DNA from 2 places in the Arthrobacter sp. 210 2 genome. Region 1 is predicted to be linked to the other one. Evidence: riboswitches for the same ligand, from Rfam matches in the RefSeq annotation. Region 1 holds a riboswitch; the other holds the start of a gene.
The links. Region 1 has a riboswitch for glycine ahead of gcvP (aminomethyl-transferring glycine dehydrogenase). Riboswitches for the same ligand answer to the same signal wherever they lie in the genome.
Positions count from the first base shown of each region.

Region 1 (9,016 bases):
GGTAGCGCCCACCACTGCACCCCCGCCGGTGACGGCACGGAGGTAGTCACGTTCCAGGATGTCCGCCAGCTGCGCCGCCGTGGCGCGGGGATGCTTCTTTTGCAGCCGGCGGATGTAGGCCACCACCAGTGGACGCTGAATTTCCACCGCCTTCAGGAGCATGTTGTGGACGCCCGGCTTGGGCTTGCCGTCGGCGTCGAACACCGCGTTGTGGGCGGTTTCCTGTGCGATTCGTACTGCGGGATTGCTGCTCCTGGCCATGGTCACCTTCATTCAAATCGACCTGCAGCGGTGGGCTGCCGTGCTTCTCCATCCTAAGTGGATCAACACTAAGCATGCTTAACTTCTATGACGTGGCCTGGGGGTTTCCATGGACCAGGCTGTTGAAGGTGTACAGGTGCACGCCTGCAATCTCCGGAACATCGCGGAGCTGGTCCAGGATCGGCCGGGGCGAGTAGCTGCTGCCGCTGAGCAGACGGCGGCCGAGCTGCCCCTGCCGGGTGAGGAACTTCAGGGACGGACCGACGCCGATCTTTGCCGCGAGCGCAATGAGCTTGGCACGGGGGACGGCGCCGGGCACCCCCGCCCAGATGGGCAGCTGGACACCTTCGCGCCGGAGGGTTTCCGCGTACCAGCTGATCCGGGGAACGGAAAAGCACATTTGGGTGGTGACGCCGGATGCCAGGTGTTGCTTTTCCAGCAGGGCGTCGAGCATGTGGAGCTCTCCGTGATGCGGGTGCCCTTCCGGGTAGCCCGCCACTCCCGCCGAGATGTCCCCGTCCGAAAGCTCCATGATGTCCTCCAGCAGTTGAAGGGAGTTGCTGTATGGGCCCGCAGCTTCCGCAGCATCACCGCCGATGGCGAACACCTCCGTGATCCCTGCATCCCGGCAGTCCCGCAGCGCGTTTTCCAGCTGCCCGCGGCTCCCGATGCTCCGGGCAGCAAGGTGCGGGACCACGCTGTATCCCATACCGGCCAGCTGCAGCGCCGTCTGCATGGTCCGCGCGATGCCATGGTGCGGCAGGCACGTCACGGTGATGGTGGAGCCCGGAGGAACGTGGGCCCGGACGCCGGCGGTGATGCCCTCCGTCGGGATGATCTCCAGCCGGGTGGGAAGGCTCCTGGCTTCCCGGGACGCCCGCGTATGCGGGTTGGAGCCGGACCGGATGACCCGCTCGCTTGCCGCACCCGTCAGTTCGGTGCCGATCACTTCGGCGCCTGCTCTTTCTGGGGAGTCCTGTCATTCGCTGTCCCCTTGCTGCGGCCCGCTGCAGCCTCATCGGCCCGGAGCTCGGCCTGAAAGACGGCGAAGCGGGCGAGGTGTGCCGGCCGGCGCCGCAGGATGGCCCACGCAACGCCCAGCACAAGGAACCATGCGGGGGTGACCAGCAGCGCGGCAAGGGTGTCGGGCTGGGTGGTGAGGGCCCAAAGGACGAAGGCGAAGAAGGCGAAGATCAGCCACACCACGGGGATGCCGCCGGGCATTTTGAACGCGGACGCCGAGTGCAGGTGCGGGCGGCGGCGCCGGAAGGCGAGATAGCTGGCAAGGATGATGGACCAGACGAAGATGAAGCAGACGGCGGACACGGTGGTGACCATCTCGAAGGCCTTGCCCACGTCCTGGCCGGCATACATCAGGACGACGCCGGAGAGCAGCAGCACGCAGGACAGGAACAGCGCGTTGCTGGGTACTTTCCTCGCGGAGAGGCGGCTGAAGATTCCGGGAGCGTCGCCTTCCTGGGCCAGGCCAAAGACCATCCGGGACGTGGAGTAGATGCCCGAGTTGGCGGAGGACATGGCGGAGCTCAGGACTACCAGGTTGACGACGGTGGCTGCGGCTCCAAGCCCGGCCAGGGAGAACATTCCGATGAATGGGCTATGGCCGGCCGCGAACTGGGTCCAAGGGGTAACGGACATCAGGATGATCAGGGCGCCGACGTAGAAGAGCAGCACCCGGATGGGGATGGCGTTGATGGCCTTTGGCAGGTTCCGTTCAGGATTCTTGGCCTCGGCGGCCGTTGTGCCAACAAGCTCGATGCCCACGAAGGCGAAAACGGCGATCTGGAAGCCGGCCACGAAACCCATGAATTCGTTGGGGAAGAAACCGCCGTGGCTCCACAGGTTGCTGAACCCGGCGGCTCCTGCGTCGCTCTGGAACCCCGTGAAGATCATGAACAGGCCCACGATGATCAGCGCTGCGATGGCGATGATCTTGATGAGGGCGAACCAGAATTCCGTTTCACCGAACGCCTTCACGGTGGCGAGGTTGAGCAGCAGGAGAATGGCGACCGTGGCCAGCCCGGGGATCCACAGCGGCAGTGAGGGCCAGAGTTCCCGGGAGTACCCGGCGATGGCGATGACGTCGGCAATGCCGGTGATCACCCAGCAGAACCAGTAGGTCCATCCCGTGAAGAACCCGGCCCAGGGCCCCAGGAGGTCGGCCGCGAAATCGCTGAAGGACTTGTAGTTCAGGTTGCTCAGGAGCAGTTCGCCCATGGCCCGCATGACGAAGAACAGCATGAACCCGATGATCATGTACACGAAGATCACGGACGGTCCGGCGGCGGAGATGGTTTTGCCTGAGCCCATAAAAAGGCCGGTGCCAATGGCGCCGCCGATGGCGATGAGCTGGATATGCCTGTTGCTGAGCTGCCGCTCAAGGTGTGGCGGTTCGCTGTGTTGGGCTTTGCCTGGGTGTGGTTGGCCGCTGGGGGACGTCGGGGGATGAATCGTCATGAGGAACTCCATCGTTCAAGCAGCACCGTCAGGTGCCGCAAAGATTCGGTTCCTCCCCGCTCTGTACAGGACCTGAGAGTTTCCGCAGCCATCAAGGCGTGCTTGCACCGTCGGTGAGCCAGGACCTGCCTGGCTGCTTTCCAGAGTTGCCTTTCCGCGGCGGTACGGGGGCCTGAGAGTTTCCTGGGGAGGGTTTGCTCCTACGGCGCCTGCTGAATGTACCGGGCAGGACTCTCCCGCCGCAGGTCAAAGGCATTTTAAGTTAGAAGTCGTGATCAGTTGCGGAGCATTTCCAGCCCCATCCCGGCACGGACTGCCCAGAGTAGGTTGAGCCAGTCCGGCAGGGGACGCCGATCACGGGTTCAGTGTGGTTCCGGTCACGAACGATTGTCAAACCCCTGCCCGCAACAACGTAGCGAACCGACTGCTCCCGGCCGTCATGACTGGACGGATTTGCTTTCGAAGCCCTTCAGCCTGTACCTTGTGAGCCGAATCACCCACATTTGAATAAGCCTTTCGAGCTGTGACGGGAGAGTCCTCCCGGAGCAACACCGGGCAGGCGCCGTAGGAGCAAATCCTCCCCAGGAATCTCTCAGGCCCATGTACCGTCACGGCGAGGCGACTCTGGAAAGCAGCCCGGCTATATCCCTTTGACGAGGGGTCCCGGACTCACCGACGGTGCAAGGGGGGCCCTGCCACAAACAGGCTCCACCGGAATCTCTCAGGTCCAATACAGAGCGGGGAGGAACCCAAACCATGCCGCGCCACCCGTGGCCGGCCAGACCTGGAGTTCCTCATGACGATTCAATCCCTTCCATCGACTTTTGCCGACCGGCACATCGGCGCGCGCCGCCAGGCCGACGTCGACGCGATGCTCAAAGCCGTGGGCTACGACAGCGTGGACGGTCTCGTGGACGTTGCCGTCCCTGCCTCGATCCGCCAGGACAAGGCCCTCCGGCTGGCAGCCGCCATGAGCGAGGTTGAGGTCCTGGCCGAGCTGCGCCGGATCGCCGCCAAAAACAAGACCGCGGTCCAGATGATCGGCCAGGGCTACTACGACACCATCACCCCGGCCGTCATCCGCCGCAACGTCCTGGAAGCGCCGGCCTGGTACACGGCCTACACCCCCTACCAGCCTGAAATTTCCCAGGGCCGGCTTGAGGCGCTGCTGAACTTCCAGACCATGGTCCAGGACCTGACCGCGCTTCCGGTCGCCAACGCCTCGCTGTTGGACGAAGCCACCGCCGTGGCAGAGGCCGTGCTGCTGATGCGCCGGGCCAATAAGAATAAGGACGCCAAGGACGGCAAGACCGTCCTGGATGCCGATTGCCTTCCCCAGACCATTGCCATCGTCCAGGGCCGCGCCGAGGCGCTCGGTTTCGAGGTGGAGGTCGCCGACCTGTCCAACGGACTGCCCGACGGCGCCATCAACGGCATCGTGCTGCAGCAGCCCGGCGTCTCGGGCCGGGTGTGGGACCAGTCGGCGGTCATCGCTGAAGCCAAGGAACGCGGCTCCCTCGTCACCGTCGCTGCCGACCTCCTCGCCCTCACCCTGATCACCCCTCCAGGCGAGCAGGGCGCCGACATCGCCGTCGGCTCCACCCAGCGCTTTGGCGTTCCGCTGTTCTTCGGCGGCCCGCACGCAGCCTACATGGCCGTCCGGACCGGCATGGAACGCACCCTGCCGGGCCGCATCGTCGGCGTGTCCAAGGACAATGCAGGCGCCCCCGCCTACCGTCTCGCGCTGCAGACCCGCGAGCAGCACATCCGCCGGGAAAAGGCGACCTCGAACATCTGCACCGCCCAGGCGCTGCTCGCCATCGTGTCCTCCTTCTACGCCGTTTACCACGGCCCGGACGGGTTGAAGGCCATCGCCGAGAGGGTCCACAACAACACCCGGGTGCTCGCCACCGCCCTCGCCAAGGTGGGCCGGGAGCTCGTCAGCGACTCCTTCTTCGACACCCTTACCGTCCGTGTCCCCGGCAAGGCCCGCAAGGCCATCACCGCGGCTGAGGCCCGGGGCATCAACCTGCGCTTCGTCGACGAAGACACTGTGGGTGTTTCCATCGATGAGACGACGACGGCGGCAACACTTTCCGCTGTTGCCGTCGCCTTTGGCGCCGGTCCCATCGGGGACGCACAGGGCTACGAGCTGCCCGAAACGGTGCTCCGCACCTCGGGCTACCTGCAGCACCCGGTGTTCAACACCCACCGCTCCGAGACCCAGCTGCTGCGGTACATCCGCCGCCTTTCGGACCGGGATCTCGCGCTGGACCGCACCATGATCCCGCTGGGTTCGTGCACCATGAAGCTGAACGCCACCGTGGAGATGGAAGCCATTTCCTGGCCGGAGTTCGCCTCGATCCACCCCTTCGCCCCCGACTCGCAGACCGAGGGCTGGCGCGAACTGATTGAAGGCCTGGAAGCCGACCTCACCGAGATCACCGGCTACGACCAGGTGTCCATCCAGCCCAACGCCGGATCCCAGGGTGAGTTGGCAGGGCTGCTGGCGATCCGCGGCTACCACCTGTCACGCGGCGACGACCAGCGCAACGTCTGCCTGATCCCGGCCTCCGCGCACGGCACCAACGCTGCCTCCGCGGTCCTGGCCGGCATGAAGGTTGTTGTGGTGGCCACCGCCGCCGACGGAACCATCGACCACGCGGACCTGACCGCGAAGATCGAGGCCAACAGGGACGTCCTGTCCTGCATCATGATCACCTACCCCTCCACCCACGGTGTGTACGACGCCGACGTCCGCGAGGTCTGCGACGCCATCCACGCCGCGGGCGGGCAGGTCTACGTCGACGGGGCAAACCTCAACGCCCTGGTCGGTTTGGCTCAACCCGGCAAGTTCGGCGGCGACGTGTCCCACCTGAACCTGCACAAGACCTTCTGCATCCCGCACGGCGGCGGCGGCCCCGGCGTCGGACCCGTAGCTGCCAAGGCACACCTGGCACCCTTCATGCCGGGCGACGCCAACAAAGCCGCGCATGAGGAGGGCCACGGCGTGGCCATCAGCGCGTCACGATACGGCTCCGCCGGTGTCCTCCCCATTTCATGGGCCTACGTGAAGCTGATGGGCGGCGAGGGCCTGACCGAGGCAACGAAGGCCGCACTCCTGGCGGCCAACTACGTCGCTTCCCGGCTGAACGAGTTTTTCCCGGTCCTGTACACCGGTGAGGGCGGGCTCGTGGCGCACGAGTGCATCCTGGACCTGCGCGAACTGACCGCGAAGACGGGTGTCACCGCCGAGGACGTGGCCAAGCGGCTCATCGATTTCGGCTTCCACGCCCCCACCCTCGCATTCCCGGTGGCCGGGACGCTGATGGTGGAGCCCACCGAGTCCGAGGACCTCGCCGAGATCGACCGCTTCATCGACGCGATGATCACCATCCGCGCCGAAATCGATCAGGTGGCCGCCGGGGACTTCACCCTGGAAAACTCGCCGCTGCGCAACGCACCCCACACGGCAGCCGCCGTCGTCAGCTCTGACTGGGACCGCGCCTACCCGCGCGAGCAGGCCGCCTTCCCTGTCTCTGCACTGCGGCAGGACAAGTACTTCCCGCCCGTCGGCCGCATCGACGGCGCAGCCGGGGACCGCAACCTCATCTGCTCCTGCCCGCCGCTCGAAGACTTCGAAAACTAATTCGCCCGTTGGTTGAGCCTGTCGAAACCTGGATCTCGACAGGCTCAACCACCGGCAACAGTAAGGATTCCTGATGACCGAGAAATACACTGCCCTGTTCGAGCAGCACAAAAAAGCCGGCGCCTCCTTTACGGACTTCGGTGGCTGGCAGATGCCGCTCAAGTACGCATCAGAGCTGGCGGAACACCACGCGGTCCGCAATGCTGCCGGGTTGTTCGACCTGTCCCACATGGGTGAAGTCTGGGTGACCGGTCCCGACGCCGCAGCGTTCCTGGACTACGCCCTGGCCGGAAAACTCTCCGCGGTTGCCGTCGGCAAGGCGAAGTACTCACTGATCTGCGACGCCGACGGCGGCATCATCGACGACCTCATCACCTACCGCCGCCCTTCGCCGGAGGAAGGCGTGGACCAGTACCTGGTGGTTCCCAACGCGGGCAATGCCGCCGTCGTGGCCAGGGCGCTCCTGGAGCGGGCGGCGGACTTCGATGTCGCCGTCGATGACGCCTCTGCCGACATTTCGCTGATCGCCATCCAGGGACCGGCGGCCGAAGAAATCCTGCTGAAGCTCGTCCCGGCGCACCAGCACCCGCTGGTCACGGAACTCAAGTACTACGCCGCCGTTGAGGTGGGCATCACCGTCAGCGGTGCGGTCCAGGATCTCCTTGTGGCCCGCACCGGGTACACCGGCGAGGACGGCTTCGAGATCTACATTGGCAACCTGGACGCGGCCGGGCTCTGGGACGCGCTGCTGGAAGCAGGTGAAGGCTCCGGCCTGATCCCCGCCGGCCTCGCCGCCCGCGACTCGCTCCGCCTTGAAGCCGGCATGCCGCTGTACGGGAATGAGTTGTCCCGCCACGTGAACGCCTACTCCGCGGGCCTCGGCCCCGTTGTGTCGCTCACCAAGGAGAGCGACTTCGTGGGCAAGGAGGCGCTGGCCTCAATCAAGGCTGCCGGATTCGGATCAACGGTCGGCCAAAAGCTGGTGGGCCTCAAGGGAACCGGCCGCCGCGCTGCCCGGGCCCACTACCCCGTCCTCAAGGACGGCACCCTGGTAGGGGAAGTCACCTCCGGCCAGCCCAGCCCGACGCTCGGCTACCCCGTGGCCATGGCCTACGTCGACGTCGAATTCGCCACCCCCGGCACCGTCCTGGACATCGACCTCCGCGGCAAGCCAGAGAAGTTCGAGGTCGTTGAACTCCCGTTCTACAAGCGCGACAGGTAGCCCTCCGACGCTCTCTCACCTTTCGCAGGTTTGAACCAAACGCTCTTTCACTTTTCACACTCCAAGAACTAAGGAATTACACATGAGCAAAGTTGTTGCTGAACTGAAGTACTCCGCCGAGCACGAATGGGTTGCCGGTGACGGGTCCGGGCCCACGGGGGTAGGGATTTCCGCTGTCGCTGCCGACGCCCTGGGTGACATTGTGTACGTGGACCTCCCCGAGGTTGGCTCCACGGTTACTGCCGGCGAAACCTGCGGCGAGGTGGAATCCACCAAGTCTGTCTCCGACCTCTACGCCCCGGTCACCGGCGAGGTCGTCGAGATCAACGACGGCGTCGTCTCGGACCCCGCCCTCATCAACACCGACCCTTACGGTGCCGGCTGGCTCTTCAAGGTGGCGGTCACTGAAGAAGGCCCGCTCATGTCCGCTGAAGAGTACGCCGCAGCCAACGGCGGCGAGCTGTGAGCGGCACCGCTGCCGTAACGGCAGCCTTCGAGCAGGTCATCTCCCCGTCCCTGGACGCAGACCTGTCCGAGCTGGACCCTGAGATCGCCGCAAAGATCGACGACGAACTGGGCCGCCAGCGCGACGGCCTGGAATTGATCGCGTCCGAGAACCACACGGCCGCTGCTGTCATGCAGGCGCAGGGCTCCGTGCTGACCAACAAGTACGCCGAGGGTTACCCGGGCAAGCGCTACTACGGCGGCTGCGAACACGTGGACGTGATCGAGCAGTTGGCGATCGACCGCGTCAAGGCCCTTTTCGGCGCCGAGTACGCGAACGTCCAGCCGCACTCCGGCGCCCAGGCGAACGCGTCAGTCATGCACGCGCTGATCAAGCCGGGCGACACCATCATGGGCCTGAACCTGGCCCACGGCGGGCACCTCACCCACGGCATGAAGATCAACTTCTCCGGCAAGCTCTACAACGTGGTTCCGTACCAGGTCCGCGAAGACACCCACACCATTGACATGGCAGAGGTGGAGCGCCTGGCCCAGGAGCACAAGCCGCAGCTGATCGTGGCCGGCTGGTCCGCCTACGCACGGCAGCTGGACTTCGCCGAATTCCGCCGCATCGCCGATTCGGTGGGCGCCTACCTGATGGTGGACATGGCCCACTTCGCCGGCCTGGTTGCCGCCGGACTGCACCCCTCCCCCGTGCCGCACGCGCACGTCACCACGTCCACCACGCACAAGACCCTCGCCGGTCCACGCGGCGGCATCATCCTGTCCAACGACGCCGACGTGGCCAAGAAGATCAACTCGGCAGTGTTCCCGGGCCAGCAGGGCGGGCCACTCGAGCACGTCATCGCCGGCAAAGCCGTGGCGTTCAAGATCGCGGCGTCTGCCGAGTTCAAGGAACGCCAGGAGCGCGTCCTGGCCGGTGCCCGCATTCTGGCAGAGCGCCT
Region 1 is NZ_JBNHIE010000002.1:306,491-315,506, reverse strand. It holds gene AC5RWA_RS05830 (hypothetical protein) at 1-261, opposite strand, end outside; gene AC5RWA_RS05825 (methylenetetrahydrofolate reductase) at 347-1,210, opposite strand; gene cycA (D-serine/D-alanine/glycine transporter) at 1,207-2,736, opposite strand; glycine riboswitch at 2,788-2,885, opposite strand; glycine riboswitch at 2,887-2,985, opposite strand; glycine riboswitch at 3,254-3,354, shown strand; gene gcvP (aminomethyl-transferring glycine dehydrogenase) at 3,533-6,385, shown strand; gene gcvT (glycine cleavage system aminomethyltransferase GcvT) at 6,459-7,607, shown strand; gene gcvH (glycine cleavage system protein GcvH) at 7,690-8,073, shown strand; gene glyA (serine hydroxymethyltransferase) at 8,070-9,016, shown strand, end outside.

Region 2 (9,016 bases), on a different contig from region 1:
TCTGCATGCTGCTCCTTCGTCGCTTTGACGCATGCTGCCGGATACCGCGGCCCCTCCCACATCAGGTCACCTTTGAGAGCGCAACAGTTCCAAGGCAACAAACACCCTGCCCAACCGCACATTCTCAATCCGTGTCGAGGCGGGTGGTCCGGAAGAACGAATGAACCAACGGCAGGCGGCACTTCCTAAAAAATTGGGCAGTCCTCCACCCAGGGCCGCAGAGGACTCCGCCCATCCCCAGAACTTAGTGGTTCACCCAGCGCCAACAAGGCACCCATGCAAAAGCCCAAGGTGACGTGCAGGGGCCCCTTCGGGTGCGGCCTCCGGCAGCGTGCTCCCCACCGTCTCCCTAACCTCGCAAGCTCGGCCAGGGAACCCTGACGGCGTGGGCCCATGCAGTGGGGAACCTGCCTCCGAGGGCTGGCTGGCCGGGCTTTTCGAAAGCGTGCGTCAAAGCGACGAAGGAGCAGCACGCGTGAAAAGTCCGGCCTGGCAGCCCGGACCGGGCAAGGACGCGCGGGGCTACTTTTGGCGCTTGTAGAACGGCAGTTCGACGACTTCGAAAGGCTCTGCCTTGCCGCGGAGGTCGATGTCCAGGGCCGTGCCGGGTGCGGTGTGTTCGACGTCGACGTAGGCCATGGCGACGGGGTAGCCGAGGGTGGGTGAGGGCTGGCCGGAGGTCACCTCGCCGACGGTGACACCGTCTTTGAGGACCGGGTAGTGGGCGCGGCCGGCGCGGCGGCCCAGGCCCTTGAGTCCTACCAGGCGGCGGCCGGAGGTGGTGCCGGCGCCGGCTTCCTTCTTGGCTGCCAGGGCCGCCTTGCCCACGAAGTCGCCTTCCTTGGAGAGTGCGACGACGGGACCCAGGCCGGCGGCGAACGGGTCACCCTGCAGGGACAGTTCGTTGCCGTACAGCGGCATCCCGGCTTCAAGGCGCAGGAAGTCCCGGCATGCCAGCCCGGCGGGCGTGAGCTCGCCGTCGTCGGCGATGGCGATGAGTGCCTGCCAGAGGGCGGCCGCGGCGTCGTTGGCCACGAGAATCTCGAACCCGTCCTCGCCGGTGTACCCGGTGCGGGCCAGCAGGAGTTCTTGCCCTGTGCCGGCCACCAGGAATGGCACCTCCACGGCGGCGTAGTACTTCAGCTCCGTGACGGCGCTGTGGTTCGCGGCGGGCACCAGCCGGAGCAGCAGCTCCTGTGCTTTCGGGCCCTGGACTGCGATCAAAGATGTCGCTGCGGACGCATCCCGGACCTCGACATCGAAGCCGGCGGCCCGTTCGGCCAGCGCCGCGGCCACCACTGCTGCGTTGCCGGCGTTGGGGACCACCAGGAACACGTCGGTGCCGTCCGGTGCTGCCGGGCGCCGGTACGTGATGAGGTCGTCGATGATGCCGCCGTCCTCGTTGCAGATCAGCGAGTACTTGGCTTTGCCCACCGGCATGGCGGAGATCCTGCCCACCAGGGCGTAGTCCAGGAACGCGGCCGCATCGGGGCCGGTCACCCAGACCTCACCCATGTGGGACAGGTCGAACAGCCCCGCGCTCTTGCGGACGGCGTGGTGTTCGGCCAGTTCTGAGCTGTATTTAAGCGGCATCTGCCAGCCGCCGAAGTCCGTGAAGGATGCACCCAGTTTTTTGTGCTCGTCGTAGAGAGCGGTGTACTTCTCAGGCATGCTGGTCCTTAGTTCTCGAAGTCTTCAAGCGGCGGGCAGGAGCAGATGAGGTTTCGGTCCCCGGCTGCGCCGTCGATCCTGCCCACAGGCGGGAAGTACTTGTCCTGCTTGAGGTGGTGGACCGGGAAGGCGGCCTGTTCCCGCGGGTAGGCGCGGTCCCAGTCGGAAGATACGACGGCGGCTGCCGTGTGCGGTGCGCGGCGCAGCGGCGAGTCGGCGACGGTGAAGTCGCCGTTCGCCACCTGGTCGATTTCGTGCCGGATGGTGATCATGGCTTCGATGAAGCGGTCCATCTCGGCGAGGTCCTCGGACTCGGTGGGTTCCACCATCAGGGTGCCGGCGACAGGGAACGCGAGGGTGGGGGCATGGAAGCCGAAGTCGATGAGGCGCTTGGCCACATCCTCGGCCGTGACGCCGGTCTTTGCAGTGAGCTCGCGGAGGTCAAGGATGCACTCGTGCGCCACAAGTCCGCCTTCACCGGTGTAGAGGACGGGGAAGTGTTCGTTGAGGCGGGAGGCGATGTAGTTGGCCGCCAGCAGCGCGGACTTCGTGGCCTCGGTCAGGCCCTCGCCGCCCATCAGCTTCACATATGCCCACGAAATCGGCAGCACGCCTGCGGAGCCGAAGCGGGACGCGGAAATCGGTACGTCGTTGCCTTCGGTCCACGACGCCGCGTCACCGGGCATGAAGGGTGCCAGGTGTGCCTTTGCTGCCACCGGTCCGACGCCGGGGCCACCGCCGCCGTGCGGGATGCAGAAGGTCTTGTGCAGGTTCAGGTGCGATACGTCGCCGCCGAACTTGCCGGGTTGGGCCAACCCCACCAGGGCGTTGAGGTTGGCGCCGTCGATGTAGACCTGGCCGCCGGCTGCGTGGATGGCGTCGCAGACCTCGCGGACGTCGGCGTCGTACACACCGTGCGTGGACGGGTACGTGATCATGATCGCCGAAAGCGCGTCCTTGTGCGCGTCGATCTTGGCGTACAGGTCCGCGTGGTCGATGGTTCCGTCGGAGGCGGTGGCCACCACCACAACCTTCATGCCGGCCAGGACCGCGGAGGCAGCATTGGTGCCGTGCGCGGAGGCCGGGATCAGGCAGACATTGCGCTGATCGTCGCCACGGGACAGGTGGTAGCCGCGGATCGCCAGCAGCCCTGCCAACTCACCCTGGGAACCGGCGTTGGGCTGGATGGACACCTGATCATAGCCCGTGATCTCGGTCAGCTGCGCCTCGAGGTCAGCAATCAGTTCACGCCAGCCCTCGGTCTGCGAATCCGGGGCGAACGGGTGGGTCGAGGCGAACTCCGGCCAGGAAATCGCTTCCATCTCCGCCGTGGCGTTCAGCTTCATGGTGCACGAACCCAGCGGGATCATGGTGCGGTCCAGTGCCAGGTCCCGGTCGGACAGCTTCCGGATGTACCGCAGCAGCTGGGTCTCGGAGCGGTGCGTGTTGAACACCGGGTGCTGCAGGTAGCCGCTGGAGCGTTCGACGGCGGGGTCCAGCGCAAAACTGCCGGTAGATCCGACCGCTTCGGCGCCGAAGACGGAAACGACATCGGCGACGACCGCCGTCGTGGTGGTTTCATCAACGGAGATGCCTACGGTGTCGGCGTCGATGCCCCGCAGGTTGATGCCCTTGGCCTCGGCGTCCGCAACGATTTCGGCAGCCCTGCCGGGCACGCGGACGGTGACGGTGTCAAAGAAGGAGGTGTGCAGAACCTCTGCCCCGGCAGCCTTCAGGGAAGCAGCCAGCGTGCGGGCATGGCGGTTGGCGGTCTGGGCGATCGCCTTCAGCCCCTCGGGGCCGTGGTAAACGGCGTACATCGACGCAACAATGGCCAGCAGGGCCTGCGCGGTGCAAATGTTGGAGGTGGCCTTCTCGCGGCGGATGTGCTGTTCGCGGGTCTGCAGCGCAAGGCGGTAGGCGGGGACACCGGCGTCGTCCTTGGACACGCCCACCAGGCGGCCGGGCATGGAGCGCTCGAGCCCCTTCTGGACCGCCATGTACGCGGCGTGCGGGCCGCCGAAGAACAGCGGGACGCCAAAACGCTGGGCGGAGCCGACGGCGATATCGGCGCCCTGCTCCCCCGGCGGGGTGATCAGGGTTAGCGCCAGGAGGTCAGCCGCGACGGTCACGAGCGCGCCGCGTTCCTTGGCTTCACCGATAACGGCGGAGTGGTCGAAGACGCGGCCCGAAACGCCGGGCTGCTGCAGCACGATGCCGTTGATGGCACCGTCCGGCAGGCCCGCGGACAGGTCGGCAATTTCAACCTCGAAGCCGAGCGCCTCAGCGCGGCCCTTGACGATCGCGATGGTCTGCGGCAGGCAGTCCGCGTCCAGGACGGTCTTGCCATCCCTGGCGTCCTTGTTCTTGTTCGCGCGGCGCATCATGAGTACCGCTTCGGCCACGGCGGTGGCTTCATCGAGCAGGGACGCGTTGGCGATGGGCAGGCCAACGAGGTCCTGGACCATGGTTTGGAAGTTCAGCAGCGCCTCAAGCCGGCCCTGCGAAATTTCAGGCTGGTACGGGGTGTAGGCCGTGTACCAGGCCGGGGATTCCAGGATGTTGCGGCGGATCACGGGCGGGGTCACCGTGTCGAAGTAGCCCTGGCCGATCATCTGCACGGCCGTCCTGTTCTTGGCTGCCAGCTTGCGCAGTTCGGCGAGCGCTTCCACCTCGCTCAGGGCCGCGGACAGTTTCAGCGGGGTTTCCTGACGGATGTCCTTGGGGACCGCCGTATCAACCAGGGCGTCCACGGTGTCGAAGCCGACGGCTTTCAACATGGCGTCGACGTCGGCCTGGCGCCGTGCGCCAATATGACGGTCAACGAAGGTGGCAGCTGAGGCCAGGGAGGCGGAGGCCGGAGATACGGTCACGAGGAACTCCATAATTCAGGTGGCGCAGGGTACGCCACATCGATTCGGGTTCCTCCCCGCTCTGTATTGGACCTGAGAGTTTCCGCGTTGCCGTGCTTGCGCATGGCCCCGCTTGCACCGTCGGTGAGCACAACAGTCCTTGGTCTCCCGTAGCCGGGATGGCACAGGCGGACTGCCTGCTGCTTTCCAGAGGTGCCTCGCCGCGGCGGTACATGGGCCTGTGAGATTCCTGGGGAGGGTTTGCTCCTACGGCGCCTGCTTGTACTTTCGGCAGAACTCTCCCGCCGCAGATCAAAGGCTATTCATTTGGATTGCTGAGAACGGCCGGTGAGGGCCTTCACAGCCTCCAATTGTCCTACGCCGCAGCCCCTGGGGCAAATGACGGCCTACCTGCGCAGGCGCTCCAGGGCAGCAAGGAGATTGTCCACATCCGCGGCGGCTCCGCCTTCCGGCACGGGGCCGACGGCCAACATGGCATTGAAGTAGAGCCCGTCCCCCATGTAGAGCACTGCTTTGGCCAGTGCCGGGCCCACATCGGCGGCGATCTCGTCCAGCCAGCGCTGCTGGATGGCGGCGAAGCGGCGGCGCGTTTCCTCGTGCGCCACTTCTGCGAGCCGGGTCGCGGCGACGATTGCCCGGTCCAGCGGGGTGTCAGCCCAGACGGAGGACCTGATGAAGTATGCCGCGGCCCCCTCCTCCGCCTTGGCCATGGCATCGGCGTCGGCTCCGGCCAGTTCGTCCAGCCGGTCCAGCAGCACCTGGATCAGGGCTTCCTTGTTTGGAAAGTGGTAGAGCAGGCCGCCCTTGGAAACCCCGGCCTTCGCCGCGACGGCGTCAAGGGTGGCTGCACGCTCCCCCACGTCGATCAGAAGGGTTTCAAAGGCGTCAAGTACGGCGTCGCGGGCTACGGGCTTGCGGGGCATGCCTCTAATCATGCCTTCCTCCATGCATTATTCCTCAAACCCAGCGGTTCGTAACTATACCGTCCAGACGGTACAGTTATGGCATGACCATTTCCGCTGGCACCACCAGGACCTCTGCATCTGCTTCCGGCAGTCCGCTTTCCCGGGCGCCGTGGCGTGACTGGCTTGCCCTGGGCCTGCTGATGTTCCCGGTGCTGCTGGTCGCGGTGGACAACACCGCGCTGACGTTTGCCCTGCCAGCCATCGCAGGCTCACTGGACCCCTCCGGAGTCCAGCTCCTGTGGATCGTGGATGCGTATCCGCTGGTCCTTGCAGGACTGCTGGTGTCCATGGGAAGCCTGGGCGACCGCATCGGCCGCAGGAAGCTGCTGATCACCGGCAGCATCGGCTTTGCCGCACTGTCCGCCGCCACCGCCTTCGCACCGAGCCCGGAGTGGCTGATCGCCGGCCGCGCATCCCTGGGATTCTTCGGCGCCATGCTGATGCCCTCCACGCTGTCGCTGATCCGCAACATCTTCCCGGAGCCCAACCGCCGCCGGCTGGCCGTCGCCATCTGGGCTGCAGGGTTCTCAGGGGGCGCCGCCCTGGGACCAATCTTCGGCGGCTGGCTGGTGGAGCAGTTCTGGTGGGGCGCGGTCTTCCTCGTCGCCGTTCCCCTCATGCTGCCCCTTCTGGCCTTCGGACCTGTGTTCATTCCGGAATCGAAGGACCCGTCGCCGGGGAAGGTGGACGTTCCCAGCATCCTGCTCTCCCTGCTGGTCATGGTTCCGGTGGTTTACGGAATCAAGGACATTGCCACCGAGGGGCCGGGACCGGCAGGCCTGGGCAGCTTGGTGTTCGGGCTGGTGATGGCAGCCGTCTTTGTGCGCCGGCAGCTGACGCTGGCCAACCCGCTCCTGGACATGTCCCTGTTCCGGAACAGGGTGTTCAGCATGGCCATCGCGGCCAACGTCCTGGCCCTGTTTTCGTTCAACGGCTTTATCCTCTTCCTGGCCCAGCACCTGCAGCTCCTCGAGGGCATGTCCCCCTCCTCTGCGGGGATTGCGATGATCCCGGCACTGGTGGCCACGGTAGTGGCAGGCCTGGTGGTTGTGCCGCTCGTCCGGCGGGTGCGGCCCGGATTCGTGGTGGGAACAGGACTGGCCTTCAGCGCCGCCGGCTACAGCCTTGTCACCTTCGGCAACCACAGCGGCGGCCCGGCACTCCTGTTGGCGGCCCTCCTGATCCTGGCCCTGGGCGTGGGCACTGCCGAGACCATTTCCAACGACCTCATCCTGGGTGCTGCACCGCCCGAGAAGTCGGGTGCGGCGGCAGCGATTTCCGAGACGGGCTACGAGGTGGGTTCGCTCCTGGGCACGGCGGTACTGGGCTCCATCCTGACAGCCTCCTACCAGCACAACCTCCGGCTGCCGGCCGGGCTGCTGGAAGCCGCGCCGCCCTCCGCCGCGCACAACGCCGGCGAAACGCTCGCCGGGGCCATGGAAGTTGCCTCAGCACTGCCCGCTCCCCTGGCGGATGCCGTCCGGGACGCCGCGGCCGCAGCCTTCAACTCGGGGGTTCACATCACGGCCGCCATTGGGCTGGTACTGATGGCGACGGCGGCAGTGCTCGCCGCCGTCGTGCTCCGCAAAGTGCCCAAGGCCGTCTAAGGCGGCGGGCAACATCGGATTAGACAGCGAAAAGGCACCCGGCGCCGGAGCATTGCTCCGACGCCGGGCGCCTTGTGACTGTTGCCTGATCCCGCGGGGCTACTTGGCGTCCGGGGCGGTGACGCTGGCGGTGGGCTTCATGGTTTCGGCGTTCACCATCCAGGCGAACTGCTCCAGCTTGGCGATGAACTCATGCAGCAGGTCGGCACTGGTGGGATCTTCCTCATCCACCTCGTCGTGGACCTTTCGCATGGTTCCCACGGCAGCCTCAAGGGCTGCGACGATCCGCTCAATGGCGTCCTTGGTGCTGATCAGGCCCTCGGGGAACTGCGCCAGGCTGGTGGCTTCGGCAACCGTGGAGCTGCGGCCGTCCGGAAGCGCGTGCAGTGCACGCATGCGCTCCGCCGTGTCATCGGCGAACTGGCGCGCTGCGTCCACGATTTCATCCAGCTGAAGGTGGAGGTCCCGGAAGTTGGTACCCACAATGTTCCAGTGGGCCTGCTTGCCCTGGAGGTGCAGTTCGATCAGGTCCGTGAGCACGGCCTGCAAATTGTTGGTCAGTGTCGGTGAAGCTTTCATGCGTCCTCCTCATTGGTCCAGTAATCCCGAACCTACCAGCCCCTGCAGAGCGCGGCGGCGGGGACGGGGGCAGTTTCTCAGTGAGCTTACTAATTTGCGCTGAACGGACATAAACGAACGTGATTCATATTTCCCCTTGCGTAGGCAGCTCCGCACCCTCATACTAAATGAACGCCATTCATATAGTGACCGTCGTCATAATGTCTTCCCAGAAAGTGGTGCCATGACAGAGACAATCCGCACCAGCACGCCCTCCCCCGGCCCCAGCAGCAACACTTCCGCCGCCGGCATCAGCGCCAAAGGACTGAAAGGCGGGCAGCTCGGGCTCCTCGCCGTCGTCGTCCTTGGCATTTCCACCATTGCCCCGGCCTACACCCTCACCAGCGCACTGGGCCCCACCGTCAACGAAGCCGGACTCCAGCTGCCCGTCATCTTCCTGATCGGTTTCATTCCCATGATCCTGGTCTCGCTCGCCTACCGGGAGCTCAACGCCGACTCCCCGGACAGCGGGACCACGTTCACGTGGGTCACCAAGGCCTTCGGACCCTGGGTGGGCTGGATGGGTGGCTGGGGCCTGCTGGCCGCCAACATCATCGTGCTGTCCAACCTCGCCGGCGTTGCCGTCGATTTCTTCTACCTCTTCCTGTCACAGCTCACCGGAGCCCCGGAACTGGCAGACCTGGCGGCCAACAAAGCCTTGAACGTGCTGACCTGCTTTGTATTCGTGGCCCTGGCCGTCTGGGTCAGCTACCGCGGGCTGCACACCACCAAACGGGTGCAGTACGGCCTGGTGGGGTTCCAGCTGCTGGTCCTTGGTCTCTTCGTGGCCATGGCGTTCGCCAACTGGTCGAGCTCCGAAACGGCCATCCCTTTCAGCTGGGAATGGTTCGATGTCACCAAGATTGAAACCTTTGGCCAGATCGCCGCAGGAATTTCACTGTCCATCTTCGTGTACTGGGGCTGGGACGTCTGCCTCACCGTGAACGAGGAAACGGCGAACGGCAAGAAGACCTCCGGCTTGGCCGGCACCCTCACCGCCGTCATCGTCCTGGCCATCTACCTGCTGGTCAGCATCGCCACCATGATGTTCGCCGGCGTGGGCGATACCGGCAACGGCCTGAACAACACCGAAATCCACGAGAACATCTTCACGGCCCTGGCCTCCCCCATCATGGGCCCCTTCGCCATCCTGATGTCCCTTGCAGTGCTGTCCAGCTCCGCCGCGTCCCTGCAGTCCACGTTCATGTCGCCGTCGCGGAGCCTGCTGGCGATGGGCCACTACGGTGCCCTGCCGGAGCCGTTCAGCCGGGTCAGCAGGAAG
Region 2 is NZ_JBNHIE010000011.1:159,661-168,676, forward strand. It holds gene gcvT (glycine cleavage system aminomethyltransferase GcvT) at 523-1,671, opposite strand; gene gcvP (aminomethyl-transferring glycine dehydrogenase) at 1,680-4,556, opposite strand; glycine riboswitch at 4,741-4,838, opposite strand; gene AC5RWA_RS18575 (TetR/AcrR family transcriptional regulator) at 4,931-5,467, opposite strand; gene AC5RWA_RS18580 (MFS transporter) at 5,551-7,116, shown strand; gene AC5RWA_RS18585 (Dps family protein) at 7,216-7,695, opposite strand; gene AC5RWA_RS18590 (APC family permease) at 7,919-9,016, shown strand, end outside.
Region 2: another riboswitch for glycine. It lies ahead of gcvP (aminomethyl-transferring glycine dehydrogenase); the one in region 1 lies ahead of gcvP (aminomethyl-transferring glycine dehydrogenase).